One region of the Shewanella sp. NKUCC06_TVS genome, then DNA from elsewhere that is predicted to be linked to it. Evidence: predicted binding sites of a transcription regulator. Region 1 holds the regulator's gene; the other holds the start of a gene.
What was found. Region 1 encodes LexA, which represses DNA repair genes until DNA is damaged. Its sites were predicted from a motif close to TACTGTATNNNNATACAGTA; they were not measured.
Positions count from the first base shown of each region.

Region 2: a site for LexA is predicted at 6,238-6,257, ahead of recG (ATP-dependent DNA helicase RecG). Genes of this name have one in related genera too.

Region 1 is NZ_JAHKQX010000017.1:96,210-107,117, forward strand. It holds gene KO531_RS17950 (CusA/CzcA family heavy metal efflux RND transporter) at 1-1,490, shown strand, start outside; gene KO531_RS17955 (hypothetical protein) at 1,565-3,139, opposite strand; gene KO531_RS17960 (ribonuclease T2) at 3,321-4,487, shown strand; gene KO531_RS17965 (VOC family protein) at 4,564-5,337, opposite strand; gene mtr (tryptophan permease) at 5,486-6,742, opposite strand; gene plsB (glycerol-3-phosphate 1-O-acyltransferase PlsB) at 6,742-9,165, opposite strand; gene lexA (transcriptional repressor LexA) at 9,326-9,946, shown strand; gene KO531_RS17985 (SulA-like leucine-rich domain-containing protein) at 9,943-10,455, shown strand; gene coxB (cytochrome c oxidase subunit II) at 10,859-10,908, shown strand, end outside.
Region 2 is NZ_JAHKQX010000010.1:117,877-128,784, reverse strand. It holds gene KO531_RS12890 (RidA family protein) at 1-312, shown strand, start outside; gene KO531_RS12885 (AMP-binding protein) at 541-2,205, shown strand; gene KO531_RS12880 (calcium/sodium antiporter) at 2,387-3,331, shown strand; gene KO531_RS12875 (tetratricopeptide repeat protein) at 3,579-4,283, shown strand; gene KO531_RS12870 (sensor histidine kinase) at 4,402-5,481, shown strand; gene KO531_RS12865 (response regulator transcription factor) at 5,481-6,077, shown strand; gene recG (ATP-dependent DNA helicase RecG) at 6,274-8,349, shown strand; gene KO531_RS12855 (DUF3014 domain-containing protein) at 8,553-9,449, shown strand; gene KO531_RS12850 (beta-ketoacyl synthase chain length factor) at 9,787-10,524, shown strand; gene KO531_RS12845 (lysophospholipid acyltransferase family protein) at 10,517-10,908, shown strand, end outside.

The sequences.
Region 1 (10,908 bases):
ATCCGATGACGCGCATGGGCAGTGAGTTTATGCCCGAGTTAGAAGAAGGCGATTTACTCTACATGCCAACCGCGTTACCAGGACTCAGTGCGGGCAAAGCCGCCGAAGTGTTACAGCAGACGGATCGTTTGATTAAAACCGTCCCCGAAGTCGCTCGCGTATTTGGTAAGGTGGGCCGCGCCGAGACTGCAACCGATCCTGCGCCTTTAACTATGCTCGAAACCACCATCATGCTTAAACCCCATGAAGAATGGCGCGAGGGTATGACCTTAGATGGCATCATCGCCCAATTACAACAAACGGTGAAAGTACCTGGGATGACCAATGCTTGGGTACAACCCATCAAAACCCGTATCGATATGCTCTCTACTGGGATAAAAACCCCCGTTGGCATTAAGATCACCGGCGCCGATGTCAACGAGCTGCAAAATCTAGGGGCAGGAATAGAGGCCATCCTCAGTAGAGTGCCACACACAAAATCAGCTTATGCCGAACGCAGTGGCGGCGGACGTTACATCGATATCACCCCAAAACTCGATGTCGCCGCACGTTACGGTATGTCACTACAAGATATTCAAGATGTGGTGCGTTACGCCATTGGCGGTATGGATATTGGCGAGTCGGTACAAGGTGCTGAGCGTTATCCGATTAACCTGCGTTATCCCCGTGAGCTACGCGATAATATCGAAAAGCTGCGCGAGCTCCCTGTGATCACTAAATCGGGAAATTATCTACCACTGCGAAATTTAGCGGATATAGAAATCACCGATGGCGCACCTATGCTCACCAGTGAAAACGGTCGCTTAATCTCTTGGGTGTTTATCGATATTGAAGGCACGTCTATCGGCGAATACATTACTACTGCCAAGCAAGCATTAACTACCGAACTTAAAGTGCCCCCGCGCTACAGCTATACCTTCGCAGGCCAGTATGAATATATGCAACGGGTAGATGCAAAACTGAAGCAAGTGATCCCTATGGCCTTAGGTGTGATATTCATCCTATTGATGATGACATTTGGCTCTACTTTGCAGGCGAGTATTATCATGCTCAGCCTCCCATTCGCGCTGGTCGGCAGCACTTGGCTATTGTATCTACTGGATTACAACATCTCAGTCGCGGTCGCCGTGGGTATGATCGCCTTGGCTGGTGTCGCCGCTGAATTTGGGGTGATCATGTTGATCTATCTCAACAACGCCATTAAGCACAGGCAAGAGAAAGATAATTACCACAGCGTCAGCGACTTAAAAGAAGCGTTAATGGAAGGTGCCGTTATGCGGATCCGCCCCAAAGCCATGACAGTAGCGACCATCTTCTTCGGCCTACTCCCCATTATGTGGGGTGCAGGATCGGGTAACGATGTGATGCAGAAAATTGCCGCACCTATGGTCGGCGGCATGGTTACGGCCCCATTACTGTCACTGTTTGTACTACCCGCGCTTTATCTACTGATTTATTCGCGTAAATTAAAGAAAGACGCAGTTCAGTAATAACACATACATAAAAAAATCCCCCAAACCGAAATAGTCTGGGGGATTTTTTATTCAACGGTCTTTAAAGAGAGTTATTTATTCGTGCTAACAAACAAAGGGTTAGAATAGAACCACAGGTCGTTATAGTTACGATCATTAATCTTGTTATACCAAGCCTGAACCGATTCATCTTCGGCTTGATTAATCACAGCTGATTTTAAAGGATTACCTTTTTCCGTCAGGTTAGCTTGGTTGTAATCTAAATTAGTCCCACGCAAACGGAAGTATTGATGCTGATCCGCAATAAAACTGTAACTCATGCTGTAGTAGCCATCGGCATCTTTATGCCAGTCAGCACTGGTAAAAGTTTTAACAACTAAGGTTGAATCGTTTGTTTCCTTTTCAAATGCCGTTGTACCCGCTTCAGCACGCGGACCCACATTACCTGCGATCAAGTCGATGTGGTGTACACCAAGGTTAATGCCGGCATAAACTTCATTACCGATATCCGACTCTTTATTATTCAAGGCCGGACTTTTAAAGCGAATAGTGAGCGTTAACTTGTCGCCCGCTTTCGCTACCAAGGTTTGCCCCATAGTGACACTATTCTTATTGCTACTTTCGAGCTTAAAATCCAAGGCATCAATCAAATCGCCAAACACAGAAAAGCTATTACCTGAGCGTAACCCCTTCAAAAGCGCCGTGGTATCTTGACCATCGATCCAAGTGTAGCTTTTCGCATATTCACCGGGATAATAACTACTTGCATAAGGTGGGCGCGTTTTGAAATGGATATCTGAGTTACCCATATTCCAGATCTGGCGACCTTCGCCTAACAGCGCATCCCACCAACCGCCGACCTGCGCTACCACAGGGTCGACTCCACCATATACACCGCTACTGCGCTCAGCATAATCGCCGCGATTACCGCTAAATTGTCCGCCAACCAGACCTTCAACTAAAAAGAAGACATTGGGTGCAGCATCATTCAGTTCCCTTACATCTTTAATGGTATAGCTGGTTAAATAGCGACGAGGATGATTTAACATCCCATAGCTGCTATCGGGATAATGAGTCTCTAGCCATTTCAACGCCGCAACGGCATCTTCATGAGTCTGGTTTTGACGGGTATAACCCGCAGCAGTCCAAGCGGCTATATCTTGAGGATCAAAGTCTGCAATATCATTTTTACTACTAAATCTGTACTCGAAGGTTTTAATCGCCGACAAGACTTTAGCTTCATCACCTAAAATACCGATATTAAAGTGCTCATGGGTTGGCATATCCCACTCGAAACTCGAATAGGCAATTTTGCCCTCATAGTTAGGCATGGCCTTTTTTAGACCAGGCATTTCATACTGAGTTAATGCGTCGTAATAAAGCAAACCACCTACGTCGTTATCATCATTATCTTGACTGTTATTACGCATATGATTCGATAAGGAAACATAGTCTAAACCGAAGTCATCAAAGGCCCACTTCAGAATATCAGACTGGGTTTCGCGAGCATCCTGCGAAACTGCGGTGTGTACATGTAAGTCACCTTTTAACCAACGCCCAGTTGGTTCAATCGGTATGGGATTAGTATCGTCAGAGTCAGAATTACAACCCGATAGCACCACAAGAGACGATAACAAAACAGCATTTAGATTGATTACCTTACGCACGAATAACCTCTTTATATTCACAAGTAGAAACCTGAATATAAGTCGAATGCATGACACCATAATTACATGGGTATTCGCTATCCATAAAATAAGCCTCTAAGTTTATAGCGCTTATGTGTACCATTGACTCAGTGCCACACAGAATTGACTCAATTCACTGCCGCAGGAAGGATCCCATCACATGACCAAGTCATTTTGTTTAACCATCAGCCAGATATGGCCGCAAGCACTTTCCCTTAAAACCCCATCACGCGCATTACTTGCCGCATTCGGTTTATGCTCTGCGCTCATCATTACAGCACCCACCTTTGCCGCACCCGCAACCGGTGAATTCGTTGCCGACAAACGCTGCGAGCTATTTCAATCGAAAAATAAGCAGACGAATCCAGATCAATGGCAGAGCAATATTGGTGAGCGCTACCCTGTACTTGAAATCCTCGGCAATAGCGCTAAACCTGATTGGCTAAGAGTGCGCACCAATGCGGTGAAGTCTCCCATGCGTTGGATCAGCGGCGATTGTGGTCAATATCTATCTAATGTTGCTGGCAGTAATTTATCAACACCTGCAACGGCGGCGGAACCGGCGCAAACCACCACGGCATCGGACATCAAAGCAAAAAGCCGAGATAGCCTTAAAGAGCATGGTACCCCAGAGAAACGCCAAGGGAATCAATGTCAAATAGGTGGCGAATTCGATGCTAACGTGCTCGCATTAAGCTGGCAAAGCACCTTTTGTGAACTCTATGGCCGCCGTAAAGCCGAATGCCGCGCCCTCAGCCAAACGCCAGAATCGAGCCAATGGCAACACTTCAGCCTGCACGGACTGTGGCCGAATAAACAACAATGCGGCACGCGATATGGCTATTGCAGCACAGTCAAACTGCAACCGAATGATTTCTGTACTTATCCAGAGTTTGAACTGAATCCATCGGTGCGCAAAAATTTAGAAGAAGTCATGCCTAGCGCCCAATATGGCACCTGTTTAGAACGCCACGAATGGTGGAAACACGGCACTTGCCGTAGCCAAGACCCTAACGAGTACTTTTTATTGGCAACCCAGCTGACCCAAGCGGTCAATGCCTCGGCATGGGTACAAAAATTTATTCATGACAACATAGGTAAGAGTGTCAGTAAAAGTGAGTTAAACCAAAGTTTTGATAGCAGCTTCGGTCAAGGCGCTCACACTAAAATGAGTCTTGAATGTGGCAAGGGATTACTGAGTGAAATCCGCATTAACTTACCCGAAGTCATTAAAACTTCTGACTCCTTACCTAGCCTACTCGCCAAAGCTAATAAGGCCTCAAAAGGCTCCTGCCCTGAAACAATCATGATTGATAACGCTAATTAAACAAATAGTTAGACAAATAAAAACGGCGATTTAGCGTCGCCGTTTTTAACCTTAATGACAGTCCTTAATATGGCTGTCACATCTGATTAAGCTTGATCACCGCAAAGGTAGCGCCTTGGGCGTCAGCAATGACAGAAAATCGTCCCACATCAGGGATATCACTAGGCGGAATGCACACTTGCGCGCCTAAGCTTTGGGCTTTCTCAGCAAACGCATCGCAATCCGCCACCACAAAATAGAGCTGCCAGTGGGGAGAAATATCGCCCCATTCAGGCATTATCGTCATCATACCGCCGATGGATTGACCATCAAGCTGCCATTCTGAGTATTCAATGTCAGGCATGCCACTTGGCATGTTGGTCCAAGGGAAGATTTTGCAGTAAAAGGCTTCTTCAGCACGCGGCTCTTTGCAAGCCAGCTCAACCCAGCAAAGGGTATTGAGTTCACCCTGACGGCGAGCACCTATGTGGTTCTTCGCTTGCCATAAAGCAAAGCGTGCGCCTTCAGGATCGCTGACCTGCGCCATCACGCCCGCATCACCCACAATATGCGGCCCCATGTGCACTTGGCCGCCCGCCGCTTGAATCGCTACAATGCTGGCATCCATATCATCGACGGCAAAGTAGATACGCCAGTGGCTGGGGATATGTGCTTCTGACTCAGGGATTTGATACATGGCGCCTAAGTCATCTCCCGCTAAATTAAATAGCGAAAAGTGACCTTCAGGGATCGGCATTTCGACCGAGTTCCAACCAAATAACGCTTGGTAAAATGCTGTAGCTCCCTGCCAATCATGGCTTGCAAGTTCAACCCAACATGCATGTCCTTGTGCGTACTGAGTCATTTTCATTATCGGCTCCTTTGTTTTAACAATTATTCGAGTTAAGCCTGAGTTTGTATTTCTGTCCAGTATTCAGGTTAAAAAGATCTGTAAGACAAAACTCAACCGCTAAAGACAAAAAAGCCCTCACATGGAGGGCTTAAATCATCACAACAAATTAGGAATATTGCGGCAGTAAATTTGCCATCGCGAGCAGATGACATGCACCCGTGACTATGCCAAATAACACCACAAGAATAATCAGCGGTGTACCGCCTATCACTCTAAAACCTGTGCTATCGGGGAACAACTGTCGCGATTTATAGGCCATCAGCGCCGGGACGATTACCGCCCACACTGTCGCCGCTAATGCCGCAAAGCCAATCGCTACTAAGAAGCCATCGGGAAACAGTAATCCTAAAATCGTCGGCGGCACAAAGGTCACTAACGCGGTTTTCATCCGGCCAGAGCGTGAATCATCAAAACCAAACAAATCGGCAAGATAATCGAACAGGCCTAAGGTCACCCCTAAGAAAGATGAAGCCACGGCTAAGTTAGCAAACAGGGTCAACATACTGTTTAACCAGCTACTCGCCATCACCTCAGACAAAGCGCCCACCAACACACCCATATTGCCGCCTTGGGCAATAATGTCGATAAACTGGCTGCGGGGAATATTGCCCATAGTCGCCACTAACCAACAGGCATAAATCACCAGTGCGATAAAGGTGCCGACGAAAATCGCCTTGATAATGGTGGAGGAATCTTTGCCGTAATACTTCACTAAGCTGGGAACGTTACCATGGTAACCAAAACTGGCGAGACCAAAGGGCAGCGCCGCCCACAGATAAGGTGAAAAGCTGTTATTACCATCGGGTTCGAGCAACTTAGTCACATCAATTTCGATCAATAAATTGCCGATAGCGAGGAAGAAGGTAATGATCATACCGCCGAGCATAATCGTGGTAATCCGATCCACGGCTTTAGTACTGATCAACACTATGCTCGCCAATACTATGGCAAATACTAGCCCTGCCACACTTTGCGGTAACTCAATTCCCATGCCCTGCAAGCTGTGATTCACAATCGAACCACCGCCGCTGATATAGGCATAGGTCAAAATATACAACACGAAAGCGATAGAAACGCCGTTCACTATCCGCCAAAACTGCCCAAGAGTTTGCTTGCTTAAGGTATCGAAGCTAGCACCGGGTTCGAAATGTAAATTGGTTTCGAGCAACAATAAACCCGACATCAACATGCAAAACCAAATGCCCAATAACATCAAAATCGAATAACCAAACCACATACCTGCACCGACCACGGGCAGAGAAAACATCCCAGCACCTACGGTCGTGCCAGCAATAATCATGGCACCACCGAGCAAGGACTTACCTGCGGGCTTATGCTTAGCCGCATTCATATGATTTGCCATTAAACTGTGTGCTCCGCGGTGACACTCGCCACTATCGTTTGTCTCACTGACGGACGTAATAAGCTATTGGCCTGATCTCGTATGCGATTGATATTGGACTTATCTTCACTATCCGCCAGATATCCCAATTCTTTGAGCTTCACGCTCAAAGTACCGTAGAGTTTTTTATCGTAGAACTCAGGCGCGGTAATGCCATGTAAAGCCCCTAAACGCTGGGCGAGTAAATGGCTCTCAGACTCAAGTTCTGAGCGCTCCATCTTAGGTCTGTTCGCTAACAGATTGAAAATAATAGCGTAGCGTTGCAGAGTCTCGCTCACTGAACTGGCTAACAACAATAATTGGCTTGAGTGCTCAGGCACGACAGCTAAAGTATCTGTCTCAACCACTAAACCTTGCCCAATCAGGAAATCCAACACTTGCTCAACATAGGCTGGTAAGTCTTTAATTCCCATGAAGAGTTCGGCTTTCAGCAGTGGATAAAAATCGGCAACGATTGAAACCACTTGCTGGCGCAGGATCTGTTCATTGTGGGTTAAACAACTCGCAATTAATGAAGGAACAATAAATAAGTGAATGATATTGTTACGATAGTAAGTCATAGACACAGCCTGACTCGCTTCGATAGACACTATTTCCCCTAAAGGGTCGGCACTAACAACAAACTTGTTCAGCTCTAAACCTTGCTGCACTAAATGCTTACCATCACCTTCGGCAACAGATGTATAAGAAGTGTAAGGCACTTTTTTGAGTAGGGTCAGATACAAATCAAGCTGACGCTCCAGCAGACTACGTTCTAAGGCGTTTTGATCTGTCGCCAGTAAAACTAAGCTAGTCAAAGTCACCGAACTCGCGGCTGCGGCATCATTGATACGCGTCATCACCCGATTAGCCAGCACGTTTACCGCTGGCGTTAACCAACTTGGTTTCTGCTCGGGATCATCGGCCAACTCAGCACGCCAGTTTGGCGCACGCTCATTTAAGAAATTTTGCAGGGTAATAGGCTCGCCAAAATTCACATAACCTTGGCCAAAATTACCTAATTTGCGAATGGCACCGAACACCTGCCACACAGATTCTTTTTTCTTTTTCTTACCGCTTAACTCTTTATGGTAAGTCGCCACTTCCATCACATGGTCATAGCCTAAATACACAGGCACAAGTGTGACAGGACGTTCAATACCGCGCAGTACGCTGTTCATCGTCATGGCGATCATGCCAGTTTTCGGCGCCAACAGACGGCCAGTACGTGAACGGCCACCTTCGGAGAAGTATTCCACTGAATAACCTTTAGCAAACAGCTGATCTAAATACTCACGAAATACTGCGGTGTACAGCTTATTGCCATTAAAACTACGGCGGATAAAGAAGGCACCACCGCGACGGAACATAGGTCCAGCGGGCCAGAAGTTGAGGTTAATGCCAGCAGCAATGTGCGGCGGAACCATGCCTTGATAATACAAAATATACGATAACAGCAGGTAATCCATGTGGCTACGATGGCAAGGCACATAAACAATCTCGTGGCCATCGTGGTGCAACTGGCGAACTTGCTCGGCGCCTTTAATGTTGATCCCGCTGTAAAGCTTGTTCCACAACCAAGTTAAGAAACGCTCGGCAATACGCACTAAACTGTCTGAGTAATCGGCAGCGATTTCATCAAGGTACTCAATGGCCGTCTCGCGCGCTTGGGTCTCAGAAATCTTTTTACTGGCGGCTTCTTCTTGAATCGCTTTGCGCAGCGACTCAGATTTGAGTAACGAATGAAACAGTGCTTGGCGGTTTGGCAGCACAGGCCCTGTCATTACCTTACGTTGACGACGGAAATGCACGCGCGCAACCCGTGCTAACTTATGGGCAATCCCCATGTCGGTGCCATGTTCGTCAGCCATGTAACGCAGGGATACGGCATTCGAAAACTGCACGAAGTTATGTCGACCTAAGAACAGAATCATCAAGCACTTGCGCAGCCAAGTCGGGTTTTCCCGCTCAAATACGGCCGCCTTCATAGTGTCGTCTTCTTTCCCTGGCGTTCGGCCCCAATACAGGCTCACGGGTACCAGTTGAATATCTAATTCAGGACGTTCCTTATGCACGGCTAACAAACGCATAAAGCATTCGAGGAAAGGCTCATTACCAGCACGTTCGCCAAACAGTGGCTTACGTCCTTGAAGACAGACAACCCGAGGCGCAGTCACACCATTAGCCACTAGAGGCTCATAAGGGCTTGGTAAGCCTAACTTAGCCGTTATTTCGCTCAAAGCAGCGATGTCACTGAGGGATTCTGTTTTCATCACATAAACAAGGGGTCTGGAAGCATCCAGATTCAGATCGGCAAAGGGATCCTGAGGTACCACAATAGTGTGCACTAAGTGTTTTTGGATCCAACGTAATGATTTCAACCAAAGAGAGTCGTGTTTAGGCATTATTCTTATGCAATTAAGTGCGTTTACTAGCCCGATAGAATACCAGACTATGGGCAATATTCGCTAATTCTCTCCAACATAGCTAAAAAGTGGTTAATACTTGCGCTGCAAATAATACTGTATATACTAACAGTAACTGTATAGAAAAACAGGAAACACCATGAGACCTTTGACGCCACGCCAAGCTGAAATTTTAGAGCTAATTAAACGAAATATTGCCGATACTGGCATGCCACCCACTCGGGCAGAAATCGCAACCCGTTTAGGTTTTAAGAGCGCCAATGCGGCTGAAGAACACCTTAAAGCGTTGGCAAAAAAGGGCTGCATTGAGATCATGCCAGGCACATCTCGGGGCATTCGTCTGCCTGCGGAAATCGAAGATTTGACTGAAACAGGTTTACCGCTCATCGGCCAAGTGGCCGCAGGTGAACCTATCCTCGCCCAAGAACATGTTGAACAGTACTACCAAGTCGACCCAAGCATGTTCCATCCCGCCGCCGATTTTTTACTGCGAGTAAAAGGCGACAGCATGAAAAATATCGGCATTCTCGAAGGTGATTTGCTGGCAGTTCATAAAGTAGAACAAGCTAGAAATGGTCAAGTGGTTGTCGCTAGAGTCGATGACGATGTCACTGTTAAACGTTTCGAAAAAAAAGGTAATGTAGTCTATCTACATGCCGAAAATGAAGATTACTCCCCGATTAAAGTGGATTTAGGCTTCCAAAGTTTAACAATTGAAGGACTCGCCGTCGGTGTGATCCGTAATGGAGATTGGCTATGAATAAACTACTTGGCAATGCCCCCCGCCATCCGGGCCTGTGGCTCGATGAAGTCCGTGATGCTGACTATGACTGGCACCATGCGCCCATCGCCTGCATGCCAACTAAGACTCAAGGTCGCCAAGAATTAATTCATCTGAGTGCACAACTCGCTCAGTTAAGCCAACAGGGCCGTTGGTTAGTGCTCATCAACCCTCCAAGTATTGGCTACAAGCAAATGCTCGCCAGCGCAGGTGTGCGTATGGATAGAGTTTTGCTGGTACATGCTAAAGATGAAGTCGAAACCCTGTGGGCAATGGAAAAAGCCCTGACAAGTGGTACGTCCAGTGCAGTCATTACTTGGACTCAATCATTGGATGCGCGGGATAATCGACGCCTACAAATCGTGGCTAAAAGTGCCCGAGCTATGGGCATAGTGCTTGAAGACGTAAACAGTCACTTACATGCCGACGTACGCATTGAGCAAGGCAATCTCTTCGGTCAGCAATCTTTTTTTAGCGCTGTACACTAAATATTCATTTAATTTTTTACCTTGAAAGCCGCCTCACCTATGAATGTGAGGCTTTTTTTTGGCAATTTTTCAGATAATTAGATAAATAAGTGATCTTGATCAATATTTAAACAGCAAGTATGGTTGGTTAAGTCGGTGATGATATATCACCTTCCGTGGTCAATGAATCGAGTATTTATCGAACTCGAAGCGCCACTAAAAATAGAGAACAGATTTATTTCAGCAGTATGTGCCAGCGTGGCTAATTACCAGCAGTAACAATACTTGATTAAAAGTAACAGCCGCCAACGCACGTTGAAGTCAAAAAAGCTTTTTTGGGAACTGAAGAGTTTGCATAGAGTTGAGACTTACTGTGTTGCTCTTCTTTGTAGTTGCTATTCGCAATTGGCAGAGGAGAAGTCTTGTGAAGCAATTGTTGTATTGTTTACTCGTGGTGCTTTTCGCACCACCGTT
Region 2 (10,908 bases), on a different contig from region 1:
GTCGGCAGCACAGTGTATTTATCTGGCCAGATCCCGCTCGTGCCAAGCACAATGCAAATTGTCAGCGATGATTTTGAAGCACAAGTCGTGCAAGTATTTAAAAACCTGACGGCAGTTTGTACTGCTGCGGGCGGTTCAATCAACGATATCGTTAAGCTCAACATCTTCCTGATTGATTTAAGCCACTTCGCTAAAGTGAATGAAATCATGAGCCGTTACTTCAGCCAGCCATACCCAGCCCGTGCTGCTATCGGCGTGAAGCAATTGCCGAAGGATTCTCAAGTTGAAATGGACGGCGTGATGGAGCTGTAAGCACTAGCATTTCACCTTCTATAAACGAAAAGGCGCTACGGCGCCTTTTTGTTGCCAACACAATCCAACCCCCCCGCTTGCCACTCTCTTCATCTTGCTTTCACACTCAACTTGTAGGCTTTGCGCTCCATTCTCATATTTTACAATCTTGTAAACTATTTGCGCGAGCTCACAAAACTCGCCATACTGGGTACAGCCAAAAGAACAATAAATAACAGGGAATTGCCAATGGATACAGCGATTAAGACGCCAATTGAAATGCTGGCGCACTGGGCTAATACTCAGGGGGACCAAGTCTATTTACGCCAACCGATCAAGGGTCAATTCCTTGATTTTACTTGGGCTGAAGTTCAAGAAAAAGTTCAACAACTTGCCGGAGCCTTACATCACTTAGGCTTAGAGCGTGGTGATAAAATTGCCGTTCTCTCTAAAAACTGTGCCGAATGGTTTATCACCGACCTCGCGTTGATGCACGGCGGCTATGTCAGCGTACCTATTTACCCTACCGCCAACACAGATACTATTCGGTATGTGCTGCAACACAGTGGTGCAAAAGCCATTTTTCTCGGCAAGCTTGACCATTGGGCAGACCAAGAGGCTGGTGTCGGCGGCGAGCTACTACGCCTTGCCATGCCCTATGATACGATGCCAGCCCAATATCAATGGGAACAGTTGCTTAAGCTAGGGTACCCCTTAGTTAACGCCCCGCTGCCTACTCCAGACCAAGTGATGACACTCATCTATACCTCTGGCTCGACTGGCCAACCTAAGGGCGCGATTCAAACCTTCGCCAGCTATGGCTGGACTTGCCAAGCGGTAGTGCGTGACCTGCGCACCGATGGCGACGATAGACTGTTATCCTATTTACCCTTAGCCCACATCACAGAGCGCGTTGCGATTGAAGGCTCATCCTTCTACTCAGGTAGTGTGGTGGCTTTCGTTGAAAGTCTCGACTCCTTCGTTGTCGATGTTCAACGGGCAAAACCAACGGTATTCTTCTCGGTACCACGGTTATGGAGCCTGTTTCAGAAAAACATTATCGACAAAATTGGGGTTAATAAACTTAATCTATTGTTGAAAATCCCCCTGCTTAGCAGCTTTGTGAAATACAAAATCCATAAGGGTTTAGGCTTGAACCATTGTCGTCTACTCGGCTCTGGCTCGGCGCCAATTCCGCCATCACTGATCCACTGGTATCACAGTATTGGTCTTAATATCTGCGAAGCTTGGGGTATGACAGAAAACTGTGCCTATTCGATCATCAACTATCCTTTTGATGCGCGTAAAATTGGTACTGTTGGCCGCCCAGTAGAGGATTGCCAGATCCGCCAAGGCGAGGATGGTGAGCTACTGCTTAAGAGTCCGGGATTAATGACTGCTTATTATCTTCAGCCAGAAGCTACCGCAGCGGCATTCGATGCTGATGGTTTCTTCCACACAGGCGATCTGTGCTCAATTGATGCCGATGGTTGTGTCACTATTACTGGCCGAGTGAAAGACAACTTTAAAACCGCCAAGGGCAAATATGTAGCGCCCGTGCCTATCGAACGTAAACTGGCACAGGATCCCCATGTTGAACTGATCTGCGTGATTGGCTCTGGTCTGCCACATCCCGTCGCACTAGTGCAGTTATCCGAAGGGGCAAATCTACAAGCCCGCGAAGAAGTCCGCACCTCACTCAAAGCGACACTCGATAGCGTTAATCCGCACTTAGAGTCACACGAACATGTCGATGCGATTGTCGTGGTCAGTGATCCTTGGACGATTGAGAATGATGCGCTCACACCTACCCTCAAAATCAAACGCCATGTGCTTGAAAAAGCCTTTAGCGAACGAGTTGACGGCATTCGTGGCGCCCAAGTCCGCTGGGAAGATGAATTAACTCAAAAATAACTAGGCCAAACAATCAGTTGGCGAGTATGGTCATCAGCTAAAACTAAGCACGCCTAGGGTGTGCTTTTTTATGACATATTCTGTCAAAATCCGATAAAACCACGTATCATGTGCGCCAGTCGGCCAAGGGGCAATTCCCTTGTACTTTTCCATTCAATATTAGGTTTAACAGAGTCTAACGATGCTAATTACACTATCGATTATTGGCGGTTTTATTATTTTAACCTTAGGCGCAGAAGCCCTAGTGCGTGGCGCGAGTTCAATCGCTCTACGTTTAGGCATTACGCCACTTATCATAGGCTTAACTATTGTAGCCTTTGGTACTAGCGCACCAGAACTGGCTGTGAGTGTAAAGTCTGCTCTAGCAGGAAACAGCGGTATCGCCTTAGGTAACGTTATTGGCTCTAACATTGCTAACATAGGTTTGATTTTAGCCATCACGGCACTTATCCGCCCTATTCAAGTGCAATCTCAAGTTGTAAAGCGTGATATCCCTTTGATGATATTGGCTTCTATGTTGTTCTGGGCACTCTTGTTAGATGGCGAGCTCAGCCTAATTGACGGTGTGATATTGCTGTCACTACTGTTCGGTTATTTAGCCTTTAGTTACATCAGCTCGAAAAATGGTAATGAAGAGGAAGAGATTGAAGCAGGTCCAAATAATCCGCTACTTTCAGCCCTATTTATCTTAGTCGGTATTGGTATGTTAGTCGGTGGCGGTATTTTGTTTGTCAACGGCGCAGTAGATTTAGCCAAGACCTTCGGTATCAGTGAAGTCATTATCGGCTTAACGATCGTGGCGATTGGTACCAGTATGCCAGAGTTAGTAACTTCTGTTCTAGCGGCACTGAAAGGTCAGAGTGACATAGCCATAGGTAACGTTGTCGGTTCTAACATATTCAATATTTTGGGTATTTTAGGTATTACTGCAATAGTACAGCCGGTATCATCACTTGGCTTCCAACCCTTTGATTTCATCGTGATGTTGGCATTTGCCATCATGATTTTACCTTTCGCTTGGACAGGATTTCGTATTGGCCGCCGCGAAGGTTCAGTATTACTACTGTGCTACTTAGGTTACTTGGGCTACTTAATAAACCAAGCAAGCACTCAAGCTGTGGTATAACACTTAGCTGCTCATTTGCGATTAAAAACACCGGAGTCTCTCCGGTGTTTTGCTCTCTAGGTATTGTCCACTTTATTAATCACGCACCTTCTTTAAAGCACACCTCATAAAAAATATAAGCACACAACTCAACTGATGACATTTGTCATGCCAAAGACATGACCTTTGTGTCTGCACTTCTTCTATCGAATTTCTGATAATGAGCCCGTACCCAAACATTGGGAAACTCACTCAATAAGGAAATACCATGAAAACATTACTCCTCGCCTCCAGCTTTGTGCTTATCAGTACTCACTCGTTTGCAGCAACGCCATCAAACACTAGCATCACCAACGTAGACGCGGCCTCGAATGCGATGAATCTAACGCAATTACAACAACTGAGCGGCAGCACTCAAGATTATGATAAAGCCTATGCGAACTATCGCTTAGCCATCAGTGCCAATGTAATGGGACAAAAAACACTCGCTAGCAGCGCACTGACTACAGCGCAAACCACATTAGAAGCACTCGAAACCAGCCAAGCGAATGCAGAATCCCTCGCCCTGTTATCGTCGGTTTATGGCATGCAAATCGCCTTAGACAATAGCAAAGGTGCAACGCTCGGCATGAAATCCGCCAAGGCGATTGCCGGTGCTGAACAATTAGAACCACAAAATCCACGGGTAGCGCTTGTTAAAGCCATCGCCGCCTATAACACGCCAGCCATATTTGGCGGCAGCATGCAAAATGCTAAGACCTTAGCCACTACAGCAATAGAAAGATTCGCTCAGCCTTGCGGCAATATTTGCTGGGGTGAAGCCGAAGCTTACACGTGGCGCGGGCTAGCTAAACAGGAATTAGGCGATAGCCAAGGCGCGATTGAAGATTGGCAACAAGCGATCAAAGTACAAGCAGATTACGGTTGGGCAAAATTTTTGCTTCAACAAAATCAGCAATTAAGTGCAAAATAGACAAAGTTGTTAACGGGGATCTATGGCGCTGACGATAGCGCCAATCCCTAAAAAGAATAAATTAAAACAGATGCCATCGGTAGGCATTGAACAACCAACTCAGTGACACAGAGGCATCATGATAAGCACTCCCCTTCAGCTCGAACGAAAACTTGCTTGGGTGTATTTGATAAACTTAGTGTTTTATCTGATCCCACTTGCCATAAATCCCTATCCAAGCTGGAAAATCGCCCTCAGTTTTGCCGTGTTAATCCCTTTTATTGCCAGTTATTTTTGGACCTATAAGTGCAATAGCCGTAGCGCCTATCTGCCCATTCTCATTATGGTGGCCATAGCAATAGCGATCACACCAATCAACCCAGGCTCTATCTCGCTATTTACCTTTGCCGCTTTCTTCATTGGCTTTTTTTATCCTCTCCGGACCTGTCTGTTGGCTATTGCAGCCCTCATCGGCCTGCTGTTTGCCCTCAATGAGATTTACCACTTTAACAGTTACTACTTTCCGCTTTACGGCTCGGGATTAGTGCTCGGCGTGGGCATGTTTGGTGTCGCCGAACGCAGACGTTATCGGCATAAATTGAAAGAACAGCAAAGTGCCCAAGAAATTACCACCTTGGCCACTATGCTTGAGCGTGAACGTATCGCGCGGGATCTACACGACATTATGGGGCATAGCCTATCTTCCATCGCCCTTAAGGCTGAGCTAGCCGAAAAGCTAATCGCAAAACAAGAATATGAACTCGCATCAACCCAATTGATTGAGCTAGGACAAATTGCGAGGGAAAGTTTAAGCCAGATCCGCCACACAGTGTCAGACTACAAACACAAGGGCCTAGAGAGTTGCGTGACGCAGCTTTGTAAATCCTTAAGGGATAAAGGCTTAAGTGTCGAGCTCAGTGGTGAGCTACCTAAGCTAGGTGCAAGCACAGAAAGCCAACTGAGTTTGATCCTCACCGAACTCATTAATAATATTCTTCGCCATAGCGGTGCAAGTGAATGCTCTATCCACTTTTCTAAGCAAGCAGACCGCCTGCTGCTAGAAGTCAAAGACAATGCCGCGGCCAAACCTTTTATAGAGGGTAATGGCCTCACTGGTATACGCGAGCGTCTCGACAGTTTAGGCGGTAGCTTGAGCTATAATCTCGAACAGGGATATAGATTTACCGTCAGTTTACCTTTGCAGGGAGCAACACATTAATGAAGATTTTATTGGCGGAAGATCAAGCTATGGTGCGAGGAGCACTCGCCGCACTCCTTACGCTTGCAGGGGGTTTTAGTATCACCCAAGCGAGTGACGGCGACGAAGCTCTAAGCTTACTCAAACAGCAAAGCTTTGATCTCTTGCTAACTGATATCGAAATGCCCGGCCGCACAGGCTTAGAGCTGGCCACATGGTTAAAGGAGCAACATAGCCAAACTAAGGTTGTGGTCATTACCACCTTCGGCCGTGCAGGCTATATTAAACGTGCCATCGAAGCGGGTGTGGGCGGCTTTCTGCTTAAAGATGCGCCCTCGGAAACCTTAGTCAACGCGATTCAACAAGTGATGGCGGGAAAACGAGTGATCGATCCTGAACTTGCCATGATGGCGATTGGCGATGTCGACCCGCTCAACGACAAAGAACGCCGTGCTCTTCGCCTCGCTAGCGAAGGCAAATCCACCTCCGACATCGCCGAAACTCTTTTTATCGCCGAAGGGACTGTTCGCAACTACCTCTCAGAAGCCATAGCCAAACTCAATGCCAGTAATCGAATCGATGCAGCCCGCATTGCCAAGCAAAAAGGCTGGTTGTAAACACGCTCACAGTTGAACACTTACTTCCGTCGAACGATTGTATATCGACAATTTTTTGCGGCCTTAGCCGAAACCTAAGGGCCGCAAAATGACGTTAACTAGGCTGGCAAATAAGTCCCTCATTCCCCTTGAGATTGCCTTACGCTTATTCTCTGTTAATATATGTATAAATTCACAGTGATTGAGTGCTAACGACTTGCAGCAATTGGATCTTGTTCCGATCACCGACCTCAAAGGCGTCGCCAAAAAGGTCGCGGAGAAACTCGCAAAGCTCGGCATCACAACAGTACAAGATCTACTGTTTCACTTACCCCTGCGCTACGAAGATAGAACCCAAATCTATCCTATTGCCACCCTCAGCCTAGGCGGTTATGGCACTATAGAAGCTGAAATCCAATCGACACAAATCATCCAAGGCCGCAAGCGCATGCTGGTCTGCAATGTGCGCGACGATACGGGCAGCTTAAGCCTGCGCTTCTTTAACTTTTCCGTTGCTCAGCGTAATGCCATGCAAAATGGTTTGATGATCCGCGCCTACGGTGAAGTGCGCCGTGGTAGTCATCAAGCTGAGATAGTGCATCCAGAATATAAAGTGGTGTATCCCGGTGAAGATGTTCACCTGAGTGATACCCTAACGCCGATTTATCCCACGACTGAGGGCTTAAAACAGGCGAGTTGGCTAAAGCTGACCGAGCAAGCCTTGGTATTGCTGGAAGAGGGCGGTTTAACTGAGCTGCTGCCACCGCAGTTGCAACCTAATAACATCAGCCTTAAACAAGCGCTGCAGACGCTGCATCGACCTCCTGCGGGGATCTCTCAGTTCGATTTAGAGTTAGGCCAACACCCAGCCCAGCAGCGACTCGTGCAGGAAGAGTTGCTCGCCCATAATCTCAGCATGCTACGCCTAAGGCAGCGCAGTAATTTAGATGCAGCGGTTACCATGCAGGCCACGGGGCAGTTGCTCAATCCTTTCCTCGCAGCTTTGCCCTTTAAGCCCACAGGCGCCCAGCAAAGAGTCGTGGCCGATATAGGCAAAGATTTAGAAAAGCCGCACCCTATGATGCGCTTAGTGCAAGGGGATGTTGGCTCTGGCAAAACCTTAGTCGCGGCGATGGCGGCATTACAAGCGATTGAAAACGGTTATCAAGTTGCCATGATGGCACCGACCGAGTTATTGGCCGAGCAACATGCAACTAACTTTGCCGCTTGGTTTGAGCCACTCGGACTTAAGGTAGGTTGGCTGGCGGGAAAACTTAAAGGCAAGGCCAGAACCCAATCCCTTGCGGATATTGAATCTGGCGCAGCCCAGATGGTGATTGGGACCCATGCCATCTTCCAGCAGCATGTGGTCTTTAGCAAACTCGCGTTAATTATTATCGATGAGCAACACAGATTCGGCGTACACCAACGCTTAGGCCTGCGGGAAAAGGGCGTGAGCCAAGGTTTCCACCCGCATCAATTGATCATGACAGCCACACCCATTCCCCGCACGCTGGCGATGACGGCCTATGCAGATCTCGACACATCCATTATCGATGAGCTGCCGCCGGGGCGAACTCCAGTGACCACTGTGGCGATTGCTGATTTACGCCGTAACGAAGTGCTTGAACGGGTCCGCAACGCTGTCATTAGCGACCAACGTCAGGCCTATTGGGTATGTACTCTGATTGAAGAATCCGAAGTACTCGAATGCCAAGCCGCCGAAGACACAGCCGAAGAACTGCGCCTCGCCCTGCCCGAGCTCAATATTGGCCTAGTGCATGGCAGATTAAAGAGCGCCGAGAAACAGCAAATCATGGCCGACTTTAAGGCAGGCATTATTCATCTACTGGTAGCGACAACCGTGATTGAAGTGGGCGTCGACGTGCCCAATGCCAGCCTGATGATCATTGAAAACCCTGAACGTTTAGGTCTAGCACAACTACATCAACTGCGCGGACGAGTCGGTCGAGGCGCCATCGCAAGCCATTGTGTGTTACTCTACAAGGCGCCGTTGAGCCATACCGCCACCCAAAGACTGAGTGTACTCAGACAAAGCAATGATGGTTTCATCATAGCGCAGAAAGATTTAGAAATTCGTGGTCCGGGTGAAGTGCTTGGCACTAAGCAGACGGGACTGGCTGAGCTCAAAATTGCCGATCTGGTGCGCGATCAAGCTTTGATCCCACACATTCAGAAATTAGCGAGCCATGTAATGGCGCAAGCTCCCGAAAAAGTCGATGCAATTATTTTACGTTGGCTCGGGCACAGACAGCACTATGTGCAGGCTTAAGCCGTAAATATTAAAGGGTAAAGAACGAGGCGTAACATCTGCCTTTACTCGAAATAAATTGTTTATGTTCAGCTAAGCGCTATAGACAAGCGCATGGAAACTTGCAAAATGAACCTGCGGCCTTCAAATAGCCCGCTCTTGCACTTTAATGTTAGCTGCATGTATTCACCAAGTTACCTTGACACTCAAGCGAAGGATGTAAAATGCAAGTTAATCAAGATGATAGAATAACACCTCAAGAGACTTCTTCTAGCAGCAATCGCTTTGCGCTTTTTGCGATAGTGCTCGTCGTGCTACTTTCTGCCGGAGGATATTATTACTACAGCGGTGATTCTGACTCACCTAAACTCATTCCTAACGCCCCTATTGTATTGCCTGAAACACCGCCATCTGAACCTATGACGCTCGAAAGTACGCCAGAGCCTGAAACCACAGAGACGACGCCTGCCGTTACAGAAACGAACACCAATAGCACTGAAACCACTGCAGTGGCAGAGCCTGAAGTTGTCGTAGAACCTGTGCCTGTGCTGGCTGAAAGTGATGCATTTGTGCAACAAAAAGCCCTCGCCATGATCAATAACAATGTGCTGAGTTCTTCGTTAGTGCAGCAAGATCTCGTCCGCCAATTTGTGGTATTCGTGGATAACCTAGCTCAGGGTGAATTAACCCGTAAAGTTAGCCCACTTAAAGGACCAGAGAAGCTGTTCTCAGTCTCAGAAATCACCAACAAAGTGTATTTAAATCCTGAGGGTTTCCACAGATACGATGCCTATGTTGACTCGATTGCCAAAATGGACGAACAGGGCTTAATCACAACTTACAAGCAACTGACGCCGCTCCTAGAGGAAGCCTTTACCGAACTCGGCTACAGCAACGCCAAATTTAACGACAGAATGCTGCAAGCGATTAAAATGTTACTCGCAGCACCTATTATTGAAGATCCGATTGAGCTGAATTCAATTAGCGTTAACTATCAATTCGTTGACCCTAACTTAGAGGCACTACCCAGTGCACAAAAACTGTTGATCCGTATGGGTCCAGAAAATACTCGCAAGTTGAAAGTAGCGCTGCGTAAAATCGAGAATCAATTGTCGCAATAGGTTATCAAGCTCATGCCAAAAGGCGCTCAGTGCGCCTTTTTTCATTTTAACCTGTAAGTTAAAGTGTCTGCGAAATCAGATAGCCACTGCGATATTTGTTACTCAATGTCGAATAAGTGCTGCAAATCACAGCACTTGATCCCATTCCGTTAACCCGCACAATGCAAATGGCTTCATAAAAAGAAGGGGCATAGTGTAGAATGACCACGCTGTAGAGGGCATTTCGAGCGTCATTCTTCTAACGCGTATACTCCTCACTATGGTATGACAATCCATTAATGTTCTAACTTAGTTAGGGATAACTAAGACAGCTTAAATTTAGTGTCGAGGCAAAGTAGTGCAACTAACATTCAGCATTCTCTCTTGGGGCGCTTGGGCCCCCCAATATCAGCACCATCAAAGTTGGCAAACTTGGTGCGAGAGTTCGGCTGAGCTCAATCTCGATACGCCACCACAGTCGGATACCACCGCTCCCGCACTCAAACAAATTCCCGCCATGCAGCGCCGCCGTTTTAGTCGCTTGACTAAGATGATGTTAGAGGTGAGTTTTCAGTGCGAAATGCCTGCAAATTGTCGCTCTATTTTTGCCTCGCGCCATGGAGAGTTGCAGCGCACCATTGGCCTACTCGAAGACATTATCGCCAAACAGCCCTTATCGCCCTTAGGTTTTAGTCAGTCAGTGCACAACACCGCCAGCGGCATTTTTGGCATAGTGGCAGCCAATACCGCGCCTTCAACCTCAGTTGCGGCGGGCACAGAAACCCTGTCCCAAGCTATGGCCGAAGCCTTCGCCCAATTACATCAATCGCCAGAACCATTGTTATTGGTCTTCGGTGATGATCCAGTGCCTCCTGTGTACGATGAGTTTACCCAAGAATTTGAATTACCTTTGGCCCTAGGCCTACAGCTCGCGCCCTTCGATACACCCGCTTCGGCCAAGCTCACAGTGAGCCGTATTTCTAAGGCAACAGCTTTAAATCCGCTGACCTATGGTGCATTTATCCACGCCCTAGCAACGGCGCAAAATATTTCAGGCTGCTTATCCCAATGGCATTGGAGACTTGAGCATGTTTGATGCAGCCCACAGCCATGACGCCGCTAAGGGCCATGAAGATTCAATGCTCAATGCCGCATATACCTTGCCAGAAACTCGCCGCGAAGGGCTGAATTATGTGCCACGTTGGCTAGGTGGCGTAAGTTGTTATATCGCCTTTGGCTTAGGCGGCTTATTAAGCTCCTTGACCATTCTGCCGCTACTGCGTTTTTGGCCAGGCACACCAGAGGCGCGGATTATTCGAGTCCAAAAAGCCGTGCATTTAATGTTCAAAGGCTTTGTCGCCATGCTCACTTGGGCAGGTGTGATTAAGGTCAGCAGCCACGATGCCCAAAAATTACATGATGCCAGAGGCGTTATCGTCATAGCCAATCACCCCAGTTTAGTCGATGTGGTGGTATTGAT